Regions from separate parts of the Brachybacterium sp. ACRRE genome, predicted to be linked through region 2. Evidence: riboswitches for the same ligand, from Rfam matches in the RefSeq annotation. Region 2 holds a riboswitch; the other holds the start of a gene.
The links. A riboswitch is a leader RNA that binds a small molecule or an ion and turns the genes downstream of it on or off. The one in region 2 is predicted to bind thiamine pyrophosphate.
Positions count from the first base shown of each region.

Region 1: it holds a riboswitch for thiamine pyrophosphate, as region 2 does, so the genes downstream of both, thiC (phosphomethylpyrimidine synthase ThiC) here and thiM (hydroxyethylthiazole kinase) in region 2, are expected to answer to the same signal.

Region 1 covers NZ_JAKRMO010000067.1:4,973-12,625, forward strand. Annotated here, with positions in the region: gene MHY49_RS16035 (MFS transporter) at 1-1,218, opposite strand, end outside; gene thiC (phosphomethylpyrimidine synthase ThiC) at 1,330-3,087, opposite strand; TPP riboswitch at 3,085-3,199, opposite strand; gene MHY49_RS16045 (ketose-bisphosphate aldolase) at 3,344-4,204, opposite strand; gene MHY49_RS16050 (DeoR/GlpR family DNA-binding transcription regulator) at 4,351-5,184, shown strand; gene MHY49_RS16055 (class II fructose-bisphosphate aldolase) at 5,241-6,095, opposite strand; gene MHY49_RS16060 (PTS fructose transporter subunit IIC) at 6,135-7,277, opposite strand; gene MHY49_RS16065 (fructose PTS transporter subunit IIB) at 7,279-7,593, opposite strand; gene MHY49_RS16070 (PTS sugar transporter subunit IIA) at 7,590-7,653, opposite strand, start outside.
Region 2 covers NZ_JAKRMO010000027.1:14,251-21,903, forward strand. Annotated here, with positions in the region: gene thiD (bifunctional hydroxymethylpyrimidine kinase/phosphomethylpyrimidine kinase) at 1-700, shown strand, start outside; gene thiE (thiamine phosphate synthase) at 727-1,395, opposite strand; gene thiM (hydroxyethylthiazole kinase) at 1,392-2,360, opposite strand; TPP riboswitch at 2,442-2,537, opposite strand; gene MHY49_RS09595 (MFS transporter) at 2,831-4,165, shown strand; gene MHY49_RS09600 (TetR/AcrR family transcriptional regulator) at 4,260-4,988, shown strand; gene MHY49_RS09605 (CrcB family protein) at 5,222-5,797, shown strand; gene crcB (fluoride efflux transporter CrcB) at 5,794-6,171, shown strand; gene MHY49_RS09615 (2-keto-3-deoxygluconate permease) at 6,087-7,160, opposite strand; gene MHY49_RS09620 (M20/M25/M40 family metallo-hydrolase) at 7,521-7,653, opposite strand, start outside.

The DNA of each region.
Region 1 (7,653 bases), on a different contig from region 2:
CGCGGCGAGCATCGCGACGGCCACGAGCACGAGCGCGCTGCTGGGCACGCCGATCGCGGCGAGGGTGAACAGGGCGGCCGCCTGGATCGCGAAGCCCACAAGCGTGACCCGGCGCGAGCCGAAGCGGCTGACCACGCTCATGCCGATGAGACCGCCGGCCAGGCCGAAGCCCATGTTGATCACGAGCGAGGACACGATCGTGACCAGCGGGCCCTGGTGGAAGAGCGTCGCGATGATCAGCGGGGTGCCGTAGGCGACGGCGTTGTACCCGAAGGTCGAGAACACGGAGACGCACAGGGCGGCGACCGTGCGCTGCCGGAAGCGTGAAGAGAACAGCTCGAGGACGTTCGACAGCCGGGTGCGGGCGCTCGCGTGCTCGGGCCCGCCGGAGGCGTCGGCGTCGAGCTCGGCGGTGATCCCGTAGTGGCTGGAGAGCACGTCGACCGCGCCGCGCAGGTCGCCCTGATCGGCGAGCCACTGCGGGGACTCGGCCATGAAGCGTCGGCGCACCAGCAGCACGATCACGGCGGGCACGGCGCCGAAGCCGACGACGATCCGCCAGAGGTGGTCCTGCTGGGTGGCGGGAAGCAGCCAGAAGCACAGGAGCACGATGAGGTACCCGGTGCCGGTCGCGAAGTACCAGGCGGGAGACCATGCGTTGACGCGCTGAGAGCGGTTGCCCTTGCCGCGCAGCCGGGAGAACTCCGCGAGGAAGGCCATGGCGACGGGGATGTCGAGGCCGACGCCGATGCCCATGACGAACCGGAATCCGATGAGGGACCAGACCTCCGGCGCCAGCGCGCTGCCGAGCGCCGCGACGACGAAGAAGACCATGTCCGCCATGAACAGCCGGTACCGGCCGAAGCGGTCCACGAGGTAGCCGCCGGCCAGGGCCCCGACCACCGCACCGACCATGATCGAGGCGTTGACCAGGCCCGTCATGAAGCCGTCGAGGCCGAACTGCTCCTTGATGGCGGGCAGTCCGAAGGCGATCGAGGAGAAGTCGTAGGCGTCCATGAAGATCCCGCCGAGGGCCAGCAGGATCACCGCGGTCGCCTTCGGGTCGCGCGATCCGAGCGCGGAGAGGATCCGGCTGACGTCGGCCGCGGAGGAGACGCGCAGGGGCACGTTCGCGTCGGGGCCGGTGCCAGAGCCGGGAGCGGGGTGCGCGGAGCTGTTTTCGAGCGCGTTGGAGGAGGGGTCCATCGTCGGGGGCATGGGAACGATTGTGGAGGTCGCCGGCCGGTGCGCGTCGGCGTGTGTCGGAATGTGTCGGGTGTGCGGCGAGCGTCCTCCAACGTTCAGATGGGGTCCTCGGGTCGTGGGAACTTATTCACCCACCGGCACCCCGACCCCGGGCTCCGGCAGATACACGGTCCCGCCGCGCTCGCGGAACTCCCGGGACTTCTCCGCCATGCCCGCCGCCGCGATCTCCTGCTGGGCGGCCTCGCCGCCGAACTCGTCTCGGATGTCCTGCGAGATCTTCATCGAGCAGAACTTCGGCCCGCACATCGAGCAGAAGTGCGCGGTCTTCGCGGGCTCGGCCGGCAGGGTCTCGTCGTGGTACTCCTCGGCGAGCTGCGGGTCCAGGGACAGCCCGAACTGGTCTCGCCAGCGGAACTCGAAGCGCGCTTTCGACAGGGCGTCGTCCCGCTGGCGGGCGCCCGGGTGGTCCTTGGCGACGTCGGCCGCATGAGCGGCGATCTTGTAGGTGATCACGCCCCTCTTCACGTCGTCGCGATCGGGCAGACCCAGGTGCTCCTTCGGGGTGACGTAGCAGAGCATCGCGGTGCCGTAGCGGGCGATCTCTGTCGCCCCGATCGCTGAGGTGATGTGGTCGTATGCAGGGGCGACGTCGGTGACCAGCGGGCCGAGCGTGTAGAACGGCGCGCCGTGGCACAGCTCCTGCTGGCGCTCCACGTTCTCGCGCACCAGGTGCAGCGGCACGTGGCCCGGGCCCTCGACCATCACCTGCACGTCGTGCTCCCAGGCGCGGCGGGTGAGCTCCGCGAGGGTGTCGAGCTCGGCGAACTGAGCGGCGTCGTTCGCATCCGCGAGCGATCCGGGCCGCAGTCCGTCGCCGAGCGAGAAGGCGACGTCGTAGCGGGCGAAGATCTCGCAGAGCTCGTCGTAGTGCTCGTAGAGGAAGTTCTCGCGGTGCCGTGCCAGGCACCATCCGGCCAGGATCGAACCGCCGCGCGAGACGATGCCCGTCACCCGGTTCGCCGTCAGCGGCACGTAGCGCAGCAGCACGCCGGCGTGGATCGTCATGTAGTCCACGCCCTGCTCGGCCTGCTCGATCACCGTGTCCCGGAAGATCTCCCAGGTGAGGGCGTTCGCGTCGCCGTTCACCTTCTCCAGGGCCTGGTAGATCGGGACGGTGCCGATCGGCACGGGGGAGTTGCGCAGGATCCACTCGCGGGTGGTGTGGATGTCATCGCCCGTGGACAGGTCCATGACGGTGTCCGCACCCCAGCGGGTGGCCCACTCGAGCTTGGAGACCTCCTCGGCGATCGACGAGGTCACCGCCGAGTTCCCGATGTTCGCGTTGATCTTCACCAGGAAGCGCCGGCCGATGATCATCGGTTCGGCCTCGGGGTGGTTCACGTTCGCGGGGATGATCGCGCGGCCTGCGGCGAGCTCCTCGCGCACCACCTCGACGTCACAGTCCTCCCGCAGCGCAACAAACCGCATCTCGGGGGTGATCTCGCCCCGACGGGCGTAGTGCATCTGCGTGACGGTGCGCCCGTCGACCGAGCGGACGGGCGCACGACGCGCACCGCGCCATTCGGCGCTCGCCTCGCCGCGGCGCACGGCCCCGCGGCCGTCATCGGCCAGGTCGCGGGCGCGGCCCGTGTACTCCTCGACATCGCCTCGATCGCGGATCCAGTTCTCGCGCAGAGGCGGCAGCCCCTCCTCGGGCTCACTGCCCGGACCGGCGGTCCGGTAGACCTCGAGCGGCGGGTTCGGCGTCCCGGTGGGGGAGTCGTCCTGGGCGATCCTCGTGATCGGCACGCGGATGTCGTGCGCAGGGTCCTCGAGGTGGCCGAGGGCGTGGGTGGGGTAGTTCTCGGGGCGTGCAGACATGCAGTCGCTCTCCTTCTTCCTTCGCCGGCATGACCCGGAGCAGGTTCGGTCGGTACTCGGACAGCGTCAGTCCGATCTCAGCCCGTTGCGACGGGCACCCGAGGGATCGGCGACGACCGTAGCACGGGGCCGGGGCGTGCCCTGCACTGCCGATGGCGCACGGTCCCCGCATGCAAGAACCCCGGGAGCCTCCTGCACGGAGGAACGCCCGGGGTCCAGCGGGATCGCGTGTCTGCGCGACGACGGAAGAAGCGAATCAGTACAGCGAGGCCTTGCCGCGGGCCTGGAACAGGTCGATCTTGTGCTCGGCGACCTTCTTCATCGCCGGGATCGCGAGCGGCTGGATGACGTTGGGCTCACGCAGGGACGGGTCCGCGAGCACCTCGCGCACGGCCTGGTGGTACGCCGCCTTGATGTCGCTGGAGATGTTGATCTTGTTGATGCCCCGCTCCACGGCGCCCGCGATCTCCGCATCGGGGTTGCCGGAGCCGCCGTGCAGCACCAGCGGGATCTCCACACGGCTCTTGATGGTCTCGAGGAGGTCGAGGCGAAGCTTCGGGGTGATCGACGAGGGGTAGAGCCCATGGCTGGTGCCGATCGCGATCGCGAGCGAGTCGACGCCGGTGCGCTCGAGGAACCGGTCGGCATCGTCGGGGTCGGTGTAGATGATCTTGGAGGCGCCCTTCTCGGCCTGCTCGTCGAGCTGGCCGATCGTGCCCAGCTCGCCCTCGACGGAGACGCCGACCGCATGGGCCACGCGCACGACCTCGGCGGTCGTCGCGATGTTCTCCTCGAAGGGCAGCAGCGAGCCGTCGATCATCACGGACGTGAAGCCCGCCTGGATCGCCAGGAGCACCTGGTCCAGGGTGGCGCCGTGGTCCAGGTGGATCGAGACGGGGACGCTCGCGCGGTGCGCCCACGCGATGACCGACGGGATGAACTCGGTGCCCACGTGGCTGAGCTCGTCGGGATGGATCGCCACCAGCAGCGGCGCCTCCGTCTCCTCGCTCACCTCCACGAGGCCCTTGAGCATGGCGTAGTCGCTGACATTGAACGCGGGGACGGCGAACGAGTTCTCGTTCGCGACCGCCAGGAGGTCCTTGCCACTCAGCAGCACGATGGCCTGCCCTTCTCGATGCGTCTTTGCGTATCGGGTTTCTGCGTGTTTCTGCGGGTCTGTTCGATCCTATGCTTGGGTACCATGGGAGGCAACCCTGGCGACGATGCTTGTGGGTGGTGGACGGACGCGACGAAGGGACCCTGATGACATCGAGCCGGCGCACGGGCAGCGGAAGCGGATCGCGCGGAGGACACCTGCCCGCCCGGCGCAAGGCCGACCTCGTGGCCTTCGTCCTGGAGTCCGGTCAGGTGTCCGTCACCGAGCTCGCGCAGCACTTCTCGGTCTCGGCAGACACGATCCGGCGTGACCTGGACGAACTCGACGCCTCCGGAACCCTCCTGCGCACCCACGGGGGTGCGGTGAGCCCCACCCTGGTGCCCCGGACGGATACGGGACTGGACGTGCGGTCGCGCTTGCACTCGAGCGCGAAGGAGACGATCGGCAAGCTCGCGGCGGAGCTCGTCGGCGGCGACGGCACCCTCATGATCAACGGTGGCACGACGGCCATCGCGCTCGCCAGGCACCTTCCCGCAGGGGCGGGCTTGCGCATCATCACGAACAACCTGCATCTTCCCGCAGCGCTCTCCGCCGGCGTCGCCGACGAGATCTTCATGGTCGGCGGCGCCGTGCGCGTGAGCGCCCAGGCCACGACCGGCCCGATCTCCTCGAGCCTCGGCATCGACCGGGCCGACGAGTTCGACGTGCGCTGCGACCTGGCGTTCATCGGCGTCGGCGCGGTCTCGGCGCAGCAGGGATTCTCCACCGGGAACGTCTCCGAGGCCGGTCTCATGCGGGAGATGATGCGTCGCTCGGACCGCGTCGTGGTCCTCGCCGACTCCACGAAGCTCGGGCGCAGCGTCTTCGCCAAGATCGGGGCGCTGGAGATGGCGGACGTGCTGGTGACGGACGCTCAGCCCGATGCAGAACTGGGGCGCGCCCTCGCCGAAGCGGGAGTGGAGGTCATCCACCCCCGCTGACGGTCGACGGCCGACACCCGATTCCCCTGCGCGCGGGTGTCCACAGGCTCACCTGCTCAGCGCGCCCGGCCCACGCTTCCGCACGGTTCCATGTATGCGCGCACCGTCCGTTGGGCGGCGGCGTCCGCGAACGCCAGCAGCTCGAAGAGCTCCCGGTCGGGATCCTCGTGGTGCGCGTCCACGAATCCGCGCGCGTTCGCGTGCATGAAGTCGGCCCCCATGTTGATCTTGGCGACGCCGTTGGCGACCGAGCGCTGCAGGTCTTCCGGCGAGGTCCCCGAGCCGCCGTGCAGCACCAGCGGCGTCCCGCATGCCTCGTTGATGCGCTCGAGTCGGTCGAACTCCAGGACGGGCACGAACCCCTCGGGCAGGAGCCCGTGGCTGGAGCCGTAGGAGACGGCCAGCGCGTCCACGCCGGTGGCGCGCACGAACTCGGCGGCCTGCTGCGGGTCCGTCATCATCTCCTCACGGGTGAAAGCGTCGCCGGCCACCGCACCCATGCCGCCGACCTCGCCCTCGATGGAGGTGCCGTACGCCTGGGCGAACTCGACGATGCGTCGGACGACCTCCACGTTCTCCTCGAAGGGGAGCTCGGAGGCGTCCATCATCGCGCTGGTGAAACCGGCATGGATCGTCTGGCGGACGAGGTGTTCGTGCTTGCCGTGGTCGATGCTGATCGCCACGGGCACGGACGCCTCCCGTGCGAGCGCACGGACCCCGTCGACCAGCACTCGTGCGGGGAGATGGTCGACGAGCAGGCCTTCGTAGAAGTCGATGATGACGGGGGAGCGGGCCGCCTCTGCAGCGCGGATGATGCTGCGGGCGGTCTCGAGGTTCAGGGCGTTGACGGCCAGGACGGCGTAGCCGTTCTCGTAGGCCTCACGGATCATCGGGCCCATGGGCTGATACATGCGATCTCCTTCGTGCGCGACGGGCGGGGGCAGAGCGGGTCAGCTGAAGCGGATGTCCGAGAGGTCGAGCTCCTTCTCGTCCTCCATCACGGCTGCGGCCTCGGGCGCCTCTGCGCCTTCGAGCACGCGCTTCTTCCAGGCGAAGAGGATGACGCCCGTGACGAAGGAGCCGGCGGCCAGGGACGCCAGGAACAGGAACGGATCGGTCATCGCGGGAACGATGAACAGTCCCCCCGAGGGGACCGGGGATCCGATGCCCCACCACATCGACAGGGCGCCGCCGACTGCCGCGCCGCTGGTGCAGGCGACGACCACGCGCAGGATGTCGGCCGCGGCGATGGGGATGACGCCCTCGGTGATCATGCAGACGCCCATGGGAAGGGCGATCTTGATGTTGTCGCGCTCCTGGCTCGAGTAGATCGGCCGATGGAAGATCTTGCTGAGCAGGAACGAGAAGCCGACGCCGAAGGGCGGGACCATCGAGGCCAGGACCTTCACCGCCTCCGGATCCTGCACGCCCTCGAGCAGCAGGCCGTCCGCGAACAGGGAGGCGGTCTTGTTGACGGGGCCTCCGAAGTCGAAGGCGGCCATGCCGCCCAGGATCGCTCCGAAGCCCAGGCGCATGGACCCCTGCATGCTCGAGAGGAACTGTGTGAGCGCAGAGGTGGCCCATACGATCGGCACGCCGATCACGAAGTACATGAGCAGCCCGATCACCAGCGTGCCCAGCAGAGGCAGGATCATCATCGGCATCAGGCCCTCGGCCCAGACGGGCACCCTGAGGTGCCGGCGCAGCCAGAGCACGAACCAGCCGACGAGGAAGCCGCCCAGCATCCCTCCCAGGAAGCCGGCGCCGATCGAGCCGGCGATGGTGCCGATGAGGAGGCCGGGCGCGATGCCCGGGCGATCGGCGATCGAGTAGGCGATCGCCGCGGAGATGACGGGCGGGAGCAGTCCCATCCCGAGCACGCCCAGTGACAGCAGGGCCGACTGCCAGGTGTAGTGCGCCGTGTAGTCCTCGATGACCTCGCCGCCGGTGAGGTTGCCGATGGCGATCAGCAGGCCGGAGGCGACGACCAGCGGGAGCATGTACGAGATCGCCGTGAGCGCGTGCTTCTTGAGCTCGGGGCGCGGCAGCCTGCGGGTTTCGGTGCCGGGGGAGGCGGTCGTGTGCGTGGACATCTCAGGCCGCCGTCAGCTTCTGCTCGATGGCCGAGAGCAGCTTCGTCGGCGAGGCGATCACGGTGCTGGTGCCGACCTCGACGATCTGCTTCCCCTCGAACCTCTCGCGACCACCGATCTTGATGTCGACGGCGAGGAGGACGAAGTCGGCCTCGGCGATCTCCTCCGGGGCCAGCGGGGTCTCGGTGCCGATGGTTCCCTGGGTCTCGACCGCGGCCTCCCATCCCAGGGTCTTCGCGGCGTTGAGGATCTTCTCCTTGGCGATGTAGGTGTGGGCGATGCCGGATGTGCAGGCGGCGACGGCGACGAACTTCACTTGTCGGACTCCTTCGTGCGAGTGGTGATGAGCGAGACGACCTCGTCGGCGGTACGAGCC
Region 2 (7,653 bases):
CGCCCAGAACACGCAGGGGGTGCGCGGGGTCGTCGCGCTCGATCCGGAGTTCGTCGGCGAGCAGATCGACGCGGTCCTCGAGGACGTGCAGGTGGACGCCGTGAAGATCGGCATGGTCGCGAACGCCGCGATCACGGAGGTGATCGCCGAGCGCCTGCGCCGCCACGGCGCGCGCAGGATCGTCCTGGACCCCGTGATGGTCGCCAAGAGCGGCGACCGCCTCCTGGACGAGGACGCGGTCGACGCCGTGCGCGAGCAGCTCGTGCCCCTCGCCGACGTCCTCACCCCGAACCTGCCCGAGGCCGCGGTGCTGCTGGGGGAGGAGCCCGACTGGAGCGAGGCGGAGATGCGTCGGCGCGCCCACGACCTGCTGGCCCTCGGACCGCGCAGCGTCCTCCTCAAGGGCGGCCACCTCGAGGGGTCGCCCACCAGCACCGACCTGCTGTGCGGGAGCGAGGGCATCCTCGAGCTGCCCGCCCCGCGCATCGAGACCACCAACGACCACGGCACCGGCTGCACGCTCTCCGCGGCGATCGCCGCCCGGCTGCCGCGCATGTCCGTCGAGGACGCCGTGCGGGGCGCCAAGGAGTACCTCCACGGAGCGCTCGCCGCGAGCGACCGCCTCGACGTGGGCCGCGGCCACGGGCCGCTGCACCACTTCTTCGAGCTGTGGGACGGCGAGGCGACGCCGGATCGCTGACTCCTTCCCACGGGCGAGGGCCCCGCTCACTGATCCGATGCGGCTCCGCTCCAGGCCGCGCAGAGCACCCGTGCCGCGCGCAGGGGATCGTCGGCCGCGCAGACCGCCGAGACCACCGCGCAGCCCGAGGCGCCCGCGCGCCGCAGGGCCGGGACGTCGGCCGCAGTGATCCCGCCGATCGCGACGCTCGGCACCGGGGAGGCGGCCGCGAGCAGCGCGAACCCCTCGATGCCGAGGGCCGGCGGATGATCCGCCTTGGTGGCGGTCGCGCGGATCGCGCCGATGCCCACGTGGTCGACGGTGCCCTCGGGCAGTGCGGCCACGGCGTCCAGGTGCGCCGACGTGTTCGCGCTGAGCCCGATGACGGCGTCGGGCCCGAGCAGATCGCGGGCACGGCGCACGTCCTCGTCGCCCTGCCCCAGATGCACGCCGTCCACGCGGATCCCGCGCTCGCGCGCCGCCACGGCGGCGTCCACACGGTCGTTCACCAGCAGCAGCGCACGCGCATCGATCACCCGCGCGAGACGCTCCAGGAGGCGCACGTGCTCGGCGAGGTCCGCGTGCTTCTCCCGCAGCTGCACCACCCGCGCGCCGCCCTCGACGGCGAGCTCGACCGTGCGGACGATGCCGCGCGCACCGCACAGCGCGGCGTCGGTGACGAGGTACAGGCCGAGCTCCTCGCTCGAGGGCCTCATGCCGCCTCGCCCCCGTCGCCCTGATCCACGGTGTCGCCGTGATCCCCGGTACCGCCCGGAGTCGCGGCGCCGACGTGCAGGCGGCCCGGCGCTCGGAGCTCGTCCGGGCCGATCGCAGCGAGGGCGTCGAGCAGCCGGGGCGCGAAGGTGCCCGGCCCGTCGGCCCCGGAGGCGGCGCGCTCGGCCGCCGCGGAGTAGGCGGCGTGTGCGGCGACGACGGCCTCGAGCGCAGGTGCTCCCTCGCCGCGCACGCCCAGGAAGGCCGCGATCACGGCGCCCAGGGCGCAGCCCCCGCCGGTCATCCGGGTCAGCAGCGCACTGCCGCCGCCCACCTCCACGAGCGTGCTCCCGTCGGTGATGAGGTCGCGCTCGCCGGAGACCGCGACCACGGCGCCGTGCGTGCGCGCGAGGCGGGTCGCCGCCGCGACGGCCGCGTCGATCGGGTCGGAGGAGTCGACGCCCCGGCCGCCGGTGCCCTCGCCGGCGAGGGCGAGGATCTCCGAGGCGTTGCCGCGCACGGCGGTCGGCCCCTGCGCCACGAGCTCGGCAGCCAGAGGCGTGCGCACCCGCAGTGATCCGATCGCGACCGGGTCCAGGACCCATGGCGTCCCGACGCGACGCGCTCCTGCGACCGCCTCGTGCATGGCCTCGCGCTGCTCGGGCGCGGGAGTGCCCAGGTTGACGAGGAGACCGTCGGCGACCGCGGCGAAGTCGCCGGCCTCGCCGACGATATCGACCATCGCCGGGGCGGCGCCGATCGCGAGCACCACGTTCGCCGTCACGTTCGTGACCACGGAGTTCGTGATCGCGTGGACCAGCGGACCGCGCTCGCGCACCGCGTCCAGCAGCTCGCCACAGCGGGCGGCGAGCCCTGCGGGATCGACGGGACCGACGCGTGACGCGGGGCGCGCGGAGGGATCGGCGGCGACCTCGGGGACGCCGTCTGCGGGGGTTGCGGGGGCCAATCGGGCTCCTCTCGTCGGGGCGAGGGGCCGGCGCGGCCGCGGCGGGTGGTCGTCGACGACCCTCGAGGATCGTCGGCACCCGGCCGCGGCTTCGGACATTCCCTACGCCAGCGCTGACTGGATCAGGTTCGACGGGTCTGCTCTCAGCCGCCGTCGGCGGCACCCCGTGTCACGTGCCGACGAGCCTAGCGCGCGCGAAGGGAGGTCGGGAACGCCGCCCGGCCCTCGTCGGCACGACGCAGCGCACGTCCGTGGTGCCGCGGATCCCCTGTGGTCAGGGTCTGTGATGTGCGGCACGACGTGGCGCCGGGTGGCCAGCTCAGGGCGTCGGGCGGGCGTCCCGGACGTCCGTGCGGCAGGATGCGGCTCGACAAAATAGTTCAGACCAACTAATACTTTCGGCACGGTCGCACGGACCGCACGCACAGCGTCGCGAGCATCGCCCGACGGTCATGACGAAGGAGTCTCCCGTGTCCACTGCCGCACCCGACCTCGAGGTCGACCCGACCGTCGACCCGACGGGCAGCCCCAATATCCTCGGCCCGCGACTGCGCGTGCCCGCGATGGGCATCAGGCCCGCCGAGAAGAAGCCGCTCTGGTACGTCGCCGGGATCTTTCTGGGACAGTTCGGTCTCTTCCTCGCGCTGATGGGCCCCGCGACCGTGTCGGTCCAGATGAAGGCCCGCACGCTCTCGGACATCCCGGCGGAGCAGGCCACGATCGCCGCCGCGGCGATCGCCCCCGGTGCGATCGCGGCGCTCGTCTTCAACGCCCTCGGCGGGCGCCTCTCGGACCGCACGCGATCGGGGCTGGGACGGCGCCGACCGTGGATCATCGGCGGGGCCCTCGCGATGTGCGCCGCGATGCTGCTGATGGCGCTCGCCCCGAACGTCGTCGTGCTGGCGTGCGGCTGGTTCATCGCCCAGGCCTGCGCGAACATGGCGTACGCGGCCTACACCGCCTCCCTCGCCGATCAGCTGCCCGACGAGCAGTACGGCAAGGTCTCCGGCATCGTGGGCATCGCCCAGAACACCGCCATCATGGCCGCGACCTGGTGCGCCCGCCTCTTCGGCGGCACGATGCTGGGGCTGTTCATGATCCCGGCCGTGATCGGCTTCCTGCTGGTGACGATCTACGCCCTGATGCTCCCGGATCCGGTGCTCAAGCAGAACCGCTACCCGTTCAACCTGCGCGAGCTCGTGACCTCGTTCTGGACGAACCCGATCCGCTTCCCCGACTTCGGGCTGGCCTGGTGGGGGCGCTTCATGATCATCATGGCCTCCTACCTCTTCATCAGCTTCCGCGTGCTGTTCATGACCAACCACCTGGGTCTGGAGGACGTGGCGGCGGCGACCGCGGTCGCCACCGGCGTCACGATCTACACGGTGCTCTCCATGGTCGCCGGGCTGGCCGCCGGGTGGATCTCCGACCGGATCGGACGTCGCAAGGTGCTCGTGGCGGGGTCGATCCTCGTCTTCGGACTGGGCACCTACATGCTCGCCCACGTCGACTCGGTCGGCGGGTTCTTCCTGTGCGAGGCGATCATGGGCCTCGCCTACGGCACCTATCTCGCCGTCGACCTCGCGCTCGTCTTCGAGGTGCTGCCGGACCGCAAGACCTCCGGCAAGGACCTGGGCGTCTTCAACATGGCCAACGCCCTGCCGCAGTCGATCGCCCCGGCCCTGGGCGGGATGCTCCTCGCCCGCATCGGCGGGGGCACCGACTTCACGGTCCTCTTCGTGGCCGCCGCGATCTCGGGCGTCATCGGCGCTGTGCTCACGATGTTCATCCGCGGCGTGAAATAGTAGGGGTGACACATTGATGACGGGCCGGTGCGGCACGATCGCACCGGCCCGCTCTCGTCCCAGGTCGACGGAGACCTGTGCCGAAGGGGAGCCCATGAACACCGACCAGACCACGCGCGCCGCCGCGACCGCGAGCGCCGCCGAGGGGACCGTCGCCGCGCGCGAGCCGCGCGAGCGCAGCACCGCCAAGGGGGCCGCCGAGAAGCGTCCGGTCCGTCGGCGCCCGGGGCGGCCCCGCGGGCAGGACTCCGCGGTCGTCCGCGAGCAGGCGCTGCGGACCGCCGTCGACCTCATCGCCCGTCAGGGCTTCGGAGCGACCTCCATGGCGCAGGTCGCCGAGGGCGCCGGGATCTCGCCGTCCGGCCTCGCCCATCACTTCCCCTCGAAGAAGTCGCTGCTGGGGGCCGTGCTCGCCCATCGCGACGCCGTGGACAGCGACCCCATGCCGCCCGAGGGATCCACGCCCTGGTCCGCCTTCGACCATCTGGTGCACGTGGCCGGGCTGAACATGCAGCGCCGCCAGATCGTGCTCCTCTACGCGACGGTCACGGGCGAGGCCACCACCCCCGACCACCCCGCGCACGAGTGGATGCTCGAGCACTTCGAGGCCGTCATGGAGTCGCTGACCCGCTGCCTGCGCCTGGACCAGGAGAAGGGCGACGTGCGCGAGGACGCCCCCGTCGAGCGCATCGCCCGGGAGACGGTCGCCCTCATGGACGGGCTGCAGCTGCAATGGCTCATCGACCCCTCGGTGGACATGGCGGAGATCCTCGGCGACCACGTCGCCCGGCTCAAGGAGGCCTGGGGGACGGGCCAGGACTGACGGCGGACCCGGCCTGGAGGGCCGACGCTGCCGGCGGTGACTTGCCCCGTTCGGCCCGCGCGGCGTTCAATGGTGCGCGTCGGCCGCCCTCGGGCCCGCCGGCACGGCGGTGGGGCCCGCCGTACCCAACCTCGATGATCGACAACGGTCCCTGTTCGTTCCCGGAGCGCGACCCTCGCGCGCCGGGATCCGGCGGTCGCGCGCGCCCGCCCGACGCTGAACAGGAGTGATCCGTGACCCGACCCGAGGACCCGCATCCCGAGATCCCGCTCGACCCCGACGTTGAGAGTCCTGATCCGCCGGGCGGCACGACAGCGCCGAGCGACATCACTGCTCCGGGAAACACCACTGCACCAGACGTCCTCCTCCCCGCGCGCGTCCGGCCCCTGCACCTGCGACCGGGCTCGATCGCCCTGGTGCTGATCGGCGGAACGCTCGGCACGGCCGCCCGCGAGGCCCTGACGCTCGCCGTCCCGGAGCTCGGCGGAGTGCCTATTTCCCTGTTCGCGATCAACCTCGCGGGCGCCTTCCTCCTCGGCATCCTCCTGGAGGCCCTCGCCCGCAGCGGGCCCGACCAGGGCGTGCGCCGCGCTCTGCGGCTGTCCCTGGGCACCGGGGTGATGGGCGGCTTCACCTCGTACAGCTCGCTCGCTCTCGCCGTCGATCAGCTCATGGCCGACGGGCGGGTCCTCGTCGGCGCGGCCTTCGGCCTGGTCAGCGTGGTCCTCGGCGTGCTCTTCGCTGTCGCCGGCATCCTGGCCGCCTCCCGGCGCACGTCGCGTCGGCCCCATGAGGAGGCCGCCCGATGAGCGCCGCGGTCTTCGTCCTGCTCAGCCTCGCCGGCGGCGTCGGTGCGGTCGCCCGCTTCGTGGTCGACGGAATCGTGCGCTCACGTGTCTCCGGCGCCATGCCCTGGGGGACCGTGCTCATCAACGTCAGCGGCTCGCTACTGCTGGGCCTGGTCACAGGGATGCTCGGCGCCCAGCTGCTGAGTCCCGAGCTGCAGGTGGTCCTGGGGGCGGGCTTCCTCGGCGGGTACACCACCTTCTCGACAGCGAGCGTCGAGACCGCGCGTCTGCTCCAGGAGCGCCGGGTGCTCTACGCCCTCGGCAACCTGCTGGGATCGCTCGTCGTCGGCTCGGCCGCCGCTGCGCTGGGGCTCGTGGTCGGCGCGGCGCTCTGAGATGCGGCGAGCGCTGAGGGACGCCGTCGAGCGAGGGGGATCCGGTGGGCGTTGCGCGCCCACAGGGCCGTGATCACCGGGACGACCAGCGAGGTCACGATGAGCGACGTCGCCACGAGCGAGGTGGCGGTCTCGGCCATGGGGCGGAACTGCGGGGAGACCGCGGCGACCAGCTGGGGCGTGGCCACCGCAGCTCCAGCGGTGCTCGAGGCCGCGATGCCTGCGGTCCCGTTGCCCCGTCCGATCACGATGTCGCACAGGATCAGCGGGATGCTGGTGATCACGATGACCGCGAGTCCGAGGGCGATGCCCAGGAGGCCGGTGCGGAGGATGACGGTGAGGTCGACGCCGCACCCCAGAGCGAAGGCGAAGAACGGGATGAGGGGCTGCACTCCCGCTCCCAGGAAGTCGCGCATCCGCGGGTCCAGGTTCCCCAGCGCATAGCCCAGCACGAAGGGCAGGATCAGCCCGACCAGGATGACCGGGTCGAAGCTCGCCAGGCCCGTGGAGCCCAGGACCAGCAGGGTCATCAGCGGTCCGGACTCGATGTTCATCAGGACGAAGGCGCCCGCCTCCTCCTTCGTGCCGAACTGGTTCATCAGCGAGGCGTAGAGCCCGGTATTCGTCATGTCCATCGCGGCGACGAGCGCGAGCGTGGACAGCCCCGCCAGGATCCCGTGGGTGATGTGCCCGCCGGGCACCAGCGCCGTGAACACGACCGCGACCAGCCACGCCGTGGCGAGCTTCGTGAGCAGGAGCGTGCCGGACTTGCGCAGCACCGTCCCGGTCGCACGCAGGGAGATCGTGGCACCCAGGCACACGAACCACACCGCGAGGATCGGCACGGTGCCGGTCGCCAGGCCCTCCGTGAAGGAGCCGAGCGTGCCCGGGAGCTTCGGGACCAGCGTGTTCACGAGGGAACCGAGGAACAGGGGGACGAGCATCAGCCCGCCGGGAATGCGGTCCAGGGTCTTCTTGATCGGCAGCATGGGTCCTCCTCGACCTCATCCGAACGACGTGCCTCGACGGACGCTGCACCCGGACAGGGCGTTCAGGGGCCTCGTCGACGAAGACCCCAATCATCCCATGTCTATCGGTGCAGAGAGCGCCATTGCTTCGGAGGCTCCTGCATTGATGCACCTTGACCCCAGGGGTGTGGGCGAGTTGCGCCAGAACTGAGTGCTCGGAAGGCAAGAGAGCCGATGATTCCACGCCCGACGACCTGGTCCTGGCGTGCCGGAATCACGGGACGATGAGCGTCGGGCGCCCGAGCGGGAACGCCGATGCGAACCGCGGGCAGTCCGGGCGCGGGCAGGGAGAAGCAGAACCGGGGGGGGGAGTGGGCGGTCTCAGCAGTCGGAGACCAGGCGCAGCAGCACGCGGGCGCCGAAGCGGATCGAGTCCACCGGGACGCGCTCGTCGATGCCGTGGAACAGGGGAGCGAAGTCGAGGTCGGCGGGCAGCTGCAGGGGCGCGAAGCCG